Linked DNA regions of Endozoicomonas gorgoniicola. The protein of the gene in region 2 interacts with the protein of the main gene of each other region in a pairwise test. Links are inferred from orthologs where the notes say so. Each region holds a gene or a part of one and is shown on either strand. Other genes may lie near its edges.

What was found. The genes of interacting proteins can lie anywhere in the genome.
Region 1: the proteins of panC (region 2) and yfcD interact in binary tests that used the Escherichia coli proteins (3 or more experiments, as listed by UniProt). The link is inferred for Endozoicomonas gorgoniicola from one-to-one orthologs.

What each region holds. Positions count from the first base shown.
Region 1 is NZ_JAPFCC010000001.1:1,306,576-1,309,793, reverse strand. What follows is about bases 1-2,765. They hold yfcD (NUDIX hydrolase YfcD), read right to left. Parts: upstream 1,781-2,765; coding sequence 1,220-1,780; downstream 1-1,219. Other genes in these bases: NX722_RS06045 (pyrimidine/purine nucleosidase domain-containing protein), read left to right, coding at 2,688-2,765; NX722_RS06050 (aminoacyl-tRNA deacylase), read right to left, coding at 1,899-2,375; NX722_RS06060 (riboflavin synthase subunit alpha), read right to left, coding at 552-1,193; NX722_RS06065 (hypothetical protein), read left to right, coding at 1-484. Also shown: more of NX722_RS06045, read left to right, coding at 2,766-2,891; acnB (bifunctional aconitate hydratase 2/2-methylisocitrate dehydratase), read left to right, coding at 3,208-3,218.
Region 2 is NZ_JAPFCC010000001.1:5,439,875-5,445,225, reverse strand. The notes cover bases 1,021-3,796. They hold panC (pantoate--beta-alanine ligase), read left to right. Parts: upstream 1,021-1,870; coding sequence 1,871-2,722; downstream 2,723-3,796. Other genes in these bases: pgi (glucose-6-phosphate isomerase), read left to right, coding at 2,810-3,796; panB (3-methyl-2-oxobutanoate hydroxymethyltransferase), read left to right, coding at 1,021-1,814. Also shown: polynucleotide adenylyltransferase PcnB, read left to right, coding at 1-273; folK (2-amino-4-hydroxy-6-hydroxymethyldihydropteridine diphosphokinase), read left to right, coding at 270-854; more of panB, read left to right, coding at 1,020-1,020; more of pgi, read left to right, coding at 3,797-4,474; NX722_RS24430 (coiled-coil domain-containing protein), read right to left, coding at 4,564-5,351. UniProt on the Escherichia coli protein: Catalyzes the condensation of pantoate with beta-alanine in an ATP-dependent reaction via a pantoyl-adenylate intermediate.

The sequences.
Region 1 (3,218 bases), 4.1 Mb from region 2 along the record:
CCGGGCTGCCAAGCTCAGACTGGCAATGATCTGTCTGGAAGAAGAACAGGATCACCACGACTTTACCAAAGGAATGACACGACTGGTCGAACTGGCACTTCAACAAACTGACCCACTAACACAGCAACAGGCCATCAAGCTGATTGAACACAGACGATCAACCGGAGACCTGATATTCCACACCGGTGATCCTGACGTTTATAAGGCCAGTCAGCAACAACTGGAAGCTGCCAGCAAACACCTCAGGAAACCGGACATCAAAGCATTGCAGCCTTTTGCCAGAGACCTGGGCATGAAATGCCTGTATGGCAGCCACGGTGTTGTGCAGAATCTCGATATGGCAGTGCAGTTACTGATCATTGCGGGCAGTCAGGGAGATCACGAAGCTCGCTTTCATCTCAGATTAGCCGAAGCAACCTTGAAGCCGAAGCAGCAAAAATCTTACGACAAACTAAGAGCAGCAGCTATTGCTGCAGCTGCCTGACAACCCTCGTCACGGGTTTCATTTAACGATGGCTGGCGTTCAGTTAGTTTTTATCAGATAGCTTTTGTCAGATAGCTTTTGTCAGATAGCTTTTAACGGTATTAACGACAGCCTGCGTCTGACTGTCGATTTCAAGATTTACCCTGTCCCCTGGCTGACAGTTGCCAAACGTTGTGAGTTTCAGGGTTTCCGGAATCAGATGGACACAGAAGCGATTATCTTTGACTTCCTCGCCAATGGTCAGGCTGGAACCGTTCAGGGCGATATAGCCCTTAGGGAGAATATAATCAGACCAGCGGGCATCAAACCGGAAAAACACTGTCGTGTTGTCAGGGGTGTTAATCACCTCGTCAATCACCACGGTATCGTGAATATGCCCTGATAACAGGTGGCCGCCGATTTCATCACCAAAGCGGGCAGCCCTTTCGATATTAACCAGTGTTCCCGGCTCAAGCTCTCCGAGGTTAGTGACTCGCAGTGTCTCCTGCATGGCATCAAAGGTAACTTCAGATTCACTGAACCCCGTTACCGTAAGACAGATGCCGTTAATCGCAATACTGGCTCCGGTTTCAACACCACTCAGAAGCTCTGGTGGCAAAGCCACCGACAGGGTTGCAAACTGTTCTTTCCTCACAATAGCGCTGACAGGAAACACACCTTTGACGATACCGGTAAACATATTGATGTTCTCATTACTGCCTAAAAACAAGAATGTTATCTTAACATCAGCTTTCTTCAGCCTTCCAATGGCTGCAGGCTCATAAGCCGCTCCAGAGCCGCCAGACTGTCTGGCGTGTAGTTTCTGTGAAAGCGATTGGACAAAATATGTTCCGGCTTTTCCCTGACAACCGCAGCCACTTCATCTTCCTGCAGAATCAGCTCACCATCGTACTGGCAGCTGTAGACCTTCCCCCATACCCGACAGTCGTCGTTGTGAAAGTAAAAATGAAAGTGTTCGGTTAAAGGCAAGCCTGAGATACCCAGTTCTTCTTCCAGCTCACGATAAGCGGTTTCGTCATACTCTTCCCCTTCGGCGACAACACCGCCAGTAGCAGGATCAAAAAAACCGGGAAAAAGATCTTTGGTCATTGTACGTTCCTGTACGTACACACACCCTTGCGAATCAAAAACAAACACATAAGTGGCCCGATGGCACAGTTTTTCTCTGCGCATCTGCTGGCGGCTGACTGCGCCTGTAATATGGTTATGTTCATCAACCACGATCACCCTTTCTTCTACGGATGACTGGTTGCAGGTTACGGTGGGCTGGGAAATATTTGCATGATGATCAGACATCGACACTGCATCCTCTGGACAACTGTTGTTATTATTGTGCTGGATTACAGACTAAGAGTTGAATCACAACGTCTCACAGCCCACATATTAGAGTGCAAAACCTCGTCAGGCAACACCATCAGGCAATCGCTGCCTTCTGCCGGTCAGTCAGTACCACGGGATGCACCAGTTCATCAAAGTCCTTCCAGTCAATCACCAACAGTTCAGAAGCGTCGCCACTGTTAAAAGCCAGAGTTTGACCTGACTTGAGGGTCTCCATAGCATAAACCGGCAAACCATACAGATTGCCAAAAGGCGGCATCGCCCCCGGTTCGCAGGTAGGGAAATGACTGGCAAACTCCTCCTCAGCGGCCAGTTCTGCCGTATGACTGCCCGCGACATGGCGCAACATACTGAAATTGACTCGTTCTGTGGCGGGTAAAACACAGAGCGCCATTTTGCCATCCAGCTTGACGACGACGGTTTTTGCCACCCTGTGACCACTGATATGAGCCTGCTCTGCAACTTCCTGGGCTGTAAAGGCGGGTGTATGCCGCTGAGTCCTGTAAGGTACACGGTGAGCAGCTAAAAAATCAGCCACTTTCTGAACCGGCATGATAGGCACCTCATAAACATTCCGGACATCGAATACAAAAGGGTTAAGACAAAAACAAGATGAGAAACGAGGATGTCCGGTTGTGAATAAAATCGTGGAATAAGGCTAAATACAAAGATAGTGCTACAAAGGCAGTGCTACAAAAGATAGCGCTACAAAAGATAGTGCTACACAAGATAGCGACATAAGGTATTGAATAATCAACCCAAAAACTCTGAATCTGTCAGAGGAATCGCCATTCGTCAAGACTGATAAATTTCAGGCAATAGCCATATAATAACCCTGTCTCCGAAATAGTCCGGGTGTTCGAATATGACAACAAACCACACCTCTGTTTACACCATCACCACCACGGTCAACCCCGTGGGAAGCATGCGCGTATTATCCAACCGGGGAGTACAGAAACTACAGGACACCAGCAAACGAGGCTTACACCGCCTTTTCCGACAATGCGCCCTGGCGGTATTGAACGGCGAGCATGAAGGCGACAGCGCAGAAGAGCTGATGACCCTGTGAAAGCCAGAAGCTATAGCCTGGCTCGGTTTCCACTTAACTTATACCGCACTATCCGATATACTGCCCGCGCTGCCGGTGCCTGTGCTCAGGCTCCTGATCCTATTACAAACAGTCAAAAATCAATCAACGACAACCACTAATAACAAGGACTACCGGCAAAGGGATGAAGCGCTCATCCCTGTTTTTTATAGCTGCACAAGGATCTGCAGTAACTGTGCAGAACATAATTTTCATCAGGAACATCTGCATCTGATCGCCCCCCTTTCATCACTGATGAAATCCTATGATCAGGCAGCACAGATGAGAGGGTATATACGTGCTAGAAGC
Region 2 (5,351 bases):
CTGGAGCGTCGTCAGCCTAAACAGATTGATGGCCTGCTGGCGCATCCGAAATTCCGCGCCGCTTACGACTTCCTGGTGTTGCGGGAAGAGTCCGGCGAGCAACTGAACCAGGCCGGACAGTGGTGGACAGAGATTCAGGAACATTCTGACCCGAGTCGTAACGAGATGATTCGTTCTCTGCGCAATCAGCCTGGCAGTGGTAACGGCCGTAAACGTCGCCGTCGTCGCCAGCCAAGAAAGCGTGCGCCACAGAACAGGAATCCAGAATCATGACCAGAGCTTACGTCGCCCTGGGCAGCAACCTCGACAATCCGGGGCTACAACTGCAACGGGCGGTTGACGAAATTGACAGTGCTTCAGGCATTCAGATCACCGGCTGTTCAAAGCTTTATCTGAGCGTCCCCCTTACCGCAGACGCTCTTAATGAAGACGCTCTTAATAAAGACGCTCTTAGTGAAGGCTCTCCTGGTGAAGGCTCTCCTGGTGAAGAAAAGGTGCCGGAAGATCAGCCGGACTACTGTAATGCGGTGGTAGAAATTGACACTACACTGCAACCCACAGAACTACTGGACGCCATGCAGACCATTGAAAACAACCATGGTCGTGTACGTTCAGTACGCTGGGGACCTCGCACACTGGACCTCGATATTCTGCTGTATGGCAATGAAACCATTGAGAGCGAACGCCTGACCGTACCGCATTACCAGATGCATGTGCGCAACTTTGTCTTGTGTCCTCTGCACGATATTGCTCCTTCCCTGTCTATGCCTGACGGCAGAACCGTTGAGGCTTTGCTTCAAACAACCGGCAAAGACGGACTGAAGGTTATTGCGGACCAGTATCCGTGGTTTTAACCTTCCAGGGCAGCGCAACGGATACGACCGTTGCGCTGCCTGTCACTGCGAACTGACACATCGCAAAGCTTTCCGTATAATCCCCGCCTGAATTCATTACTTTGGAAATGTAGCGCCCATCGTCGGAAGTATTACCGTATTGATGGCCGCTTAAGGTCTATACAGATGGCTAAAGTTACCCTGCAAACACTGGCAGCAATGAAAAAGTCCGGTGAAAAATTTGCCTGCCTGACCGCATACGATTCCACATTTGCGAATATCGTCAGCACTCAAGGGGTTGAAGTCATCCTGGTAGGAGACTCTCTGGGCAATGTGATCCAGGGAGAAGACACCACCCTGCCCGTAACCGTTGATGATATGTGTTATCACACCCGTTGTGTTGCCAGAGGCAATAAAGATGCCCTGGTTATGGCAGACCTGCCCTTTGCGTCTTACCATGACGAAGAACAGGCGATTATCAACTCCGCCCGCCTGATGCGTGCCGGAGCGGATATGGTCAAACTGGAAGGCGAAGGCTGGCTGGCTCCGATCGTGGCCCGGCTGCGTGAACAGGGCGTTCCTGTCTGCGCTCACCTTGGACTTACGCCCCAGTTTGTTAATGTACTGGGCGGATACAAAGTGCAGGGGCGTGAGATAGACCGCGCTAATGCCATGATCCAGGCCGCCATTGATCTGGAGGCAGCAGGCACAGCTCTGCTGTTGCTGGAATGCGTACCTGTAAGCCTGGCCCGCGAAATCACCACTGCGGTTTCCATTCCAGTTATTGGCATTGGAGCGGGACCAGACACTGACGGTCAGATTCTGGTGAGCTACGATATGCTTAACCTGACACCGGGCCGCAAGGCTCGCTTTGTTAAAAACTTCATGGAACAGGCTGACTCTCCTCAGGAAGCAGTAGCCAGTTACGTCAAAGAAGTAAAAGACGGTAGCTACCCCGCTGAAGAGCATTGTTTCAACTAATAGTCTCAATTAATAGTCTCAAACCAAGGCTTTGAAAGGCGTTTCAGTTAAGCATTATGAAAACCGTTCATTCGATCTCTGAAGTCCAGTCTGCCGTTGCGGCATTAAAAGCAGAAGGCAAACGTGTTGGCTTTGTTCCAACCATGGGCAATCTGCATGACGGTCACCTGACCCTGGTCGAAAAGGCCAGGGAACTGTGTGATGTGGTGGTGGTCAGCATTTATGTCAACCCATTACAGTTTGGCCCCAATGAAGATTACGACTCTTACCCCAGAACCATGGAGCAGGACAGCCAGCTGCTGATTGAGCATGGCGTGGATATTCTGTACGCCTGCCAGACTAAGGAAATCTATCCGGAAGGCAGTGAGAACCATACCCATGTCTCCGTAGACGTTCTGGATGGCATGCACTGTGGCAAAACCCGACCGGCCTTCTTTACCGGCATCGCTACCGTTGTCACCAAACTGTTTAATATCGTGCGCCCTGACGTGGCGGTCTTTGGCGAAAAAGATTTCCAGCAGCTGACTATTATCCGCAAAATGGTGCGGGATATGTGCATGCCGTTGGAGATTGTAGGTGCGCCTATTGCCCGGGAAGCGACCGGACTGGCGATGAGTTCCCGTAACGGTTACCTGACCCGGGAAGAGCGTGAAGTCATTGCTCCGACGCTTTATCAATGTCTGCTGGATGCCCGTGAAGCCATTATTGGCGGTGAACGGGATTACGACCTGCTTCGTCGCAACGCCTTTGCCAGACTGGCAGAGGCAGGGTTCAAGCCGGACTATTTCAATATCAGCAACACCCGCACGCTGCTGCCAGCAGTGGCTGAAGACCAGTCACTGGTTATTCTGGCAGCAGGCTATCTGGGCAAAGCCCGGCTGATCGACAACATTGCGTTTGATCTGTAGCCCACTCAACCAATTACGAACGACCCAACTCAAACGTGTTGGTTGGGTCGAGCGGAACGCGACTCCCTACACCCGAGAGGTTTAACAGTGAGCAATCAATCATCCCCGATGACCCCTCTGAGTCATCTCTCCTCTTCTGACAAACTGGTTGAACTGCAAAAGCAACTGGCAGGCACTCACCTGCGCGACCTGTTTGATGAAGACAAACAACGTTTTGACAAATACACCATGGAAGCGGCTGGCCTGTTCCTGGATTACTCCAAGAACCTGATCAACGACGATGTTCTGGCAAGCCTGACGAAAATGGCAGAAGAAGCCAGACTGCCTGAAGCCATCAATGCCATGTTCTCCGGTGAGAAAATCAACAACACGGAAGGACGTGCAGTACTGCACACCGCCCTGCGCTACTTTGGCACAGACCCGATCATGGTCGACGGCAAAGACGTGATGCCAATGATCCGTGACACCCACAAGCGCATGAAGGAAATCACTCAGCAGGTACACAAAGGCGAGTGGAAAGGTCACACCGGCAAGCCAGTCAAGCACATCGTGAACATCGGTATCGGTGGTTCTTACCTGGGCCTGAAAACCGCCATCAACGCCCTGACCCCATACCACGTTGAAGGTCTGGAGCATCACTACGTTGCCAACATCGACCCGAACGAAATTTCTGAAGTACTGCGCAAAATTGACCCGGAAACCACCCTGTTTATCGTGGCGTCCAAGTCCTTCGGTACTCTGGAAACCCTGCAAAACGCTCAGGCTGCCCGCAGGTTCATGCTGGAACAGGGTTGTGCTGAAGCGGACATCCGCAAGCACTTCGTGGCGATCTCCACCAACCTGAAAGCCATCGACGAGTTTGGTATTGCCCAGGAAAACACCCTGCCTCTGTGGGACTGGGTAGGTGGTCGTTACTCCCTGTGGTCCACTATCGGTCTGATGATCAGCCTGGTCGTTGGCTTCGATAACTTCGAACGCCTGCTCAAAGGTGCCGGAGAAATGGACAACCATTTCAAAACCGCACCTCTGGACAAAAACATGCCGGTTCTGATGGGTATGCTGGGTATCTGGTACCAGAACTACTTTGGTGCTGAGTCCCACGCGGTTATCTCTTACGACTACTTCCTGCGTGACTTCCCGGGTCATCTGCAACAGATGGATATGGAATCCAACGGCAAGCGCACCACCCTCGACGGAAAAACCGTTGATTACCAGACAGGTGCCGTTATCTGGGGTGGCACCGGCACCAACGACCAGCACGCTTACCACCAGCTGCTGCATCAGGGTACACGACTGATCCCTGTTGATTTCGTAGCCCCGGCAACTTCCCACAACCCTCTGGGTGAGCAGCACCCATGGCTGTTTGCCAACGCCGTGGCCCAGAGTCAGGCGATGATGCAGGGCAAGACCCTGGAAGAGATCCGTGACGAAATGCTGGCAGCTGGCGTAGCGGCTGAAGACGTTGAGCGTCTGGCGCCGCACAAGGTGATTCCGGGCAACCGTCCGAACAACATGATTGTGCCTGAGAAAATCACTCCGGAAGTCGCCGGTGCGCTGATCGCCCTGTACGAACAAAAAGTTTTTGTTCAGGGTGTTCTGTGGCAGGTGAACTCATTCGACCAGTGGGGCGTGGAACTGGGCAAAGTACTGGGCAACCGGGTTTATGACCGCATCACCGAGAAAGGTGCGACAACGGATCAGGACAGCTCTACCAACGGTCTGGTGAATCGCTTCAAACAGTTTAATGCCTGATAGTTTTTCGGGTTGTTAAATAAAAACGGAGCCTGCTGGCTCCGTTTTTATTCTCTCGTACTAACTTATCATCGTTCCAGAAGATAGCACTAAGGTTTACTAAAACCGATAAGATGCTCATCAACCACTTGCGCATTCTGCTCATACTGACCGAAATGCTTTTGCATCAGATGATCGAACTTTTCTTCAGAGATAAGCCCCTTCAAGTCATCACACAACCCTGTAAGGCTATTTTGCAATTGCTTATTGACACCTTCCAAAGTCTTTACATCGTCAACAGCCGTCGCATTGTAGAGCGTTTGATAATTAGCTTCTGCCACTTTTTTAGATTCCTCAGAAAGCTGGTCATCCAGTTGACGAATAGCCTTCTTATGTTCACGCTCCATTTCGCTAATTTGCTGATTCAGTTGAATAATAGTTTGATTCGCCTGCTTTAGCTTAAACTCAGCATCTGATTCCTCATCAGTCCGTGTACTGGCTTTTTCAAGCAAGCCCTGATTAGCTACTTCAAGCTCAGCAATTTTTGCTTCTAATTGATACTTTTCTTCATTAACCTCCTGGTACATGTCGATCAATTCTTCATTCTCTTTCTGGAGACTCTTCTGCTGTGAACTTAACGAAGGGTACTCATTGAAACTTTGTTGCTCTCTGTTAATAGACTCCTGAAGTTGCGCATAAGCATTTTCCAGCTGCGCTTTAAGGTTTATTATTTCATTTTGCATGTGCTCCAGAAGCTGCTGCGACTCCTCGCTGCTCTCTGTCACCTGAATTTTTGGATCAACCCTTTCGGTATCATACTTTGCCAATTCAATGACCATCTCTCCATTTCTCTGTTGCAGTGTTTTTATAAAATCCTGCGCACTGGTATATAGAGACT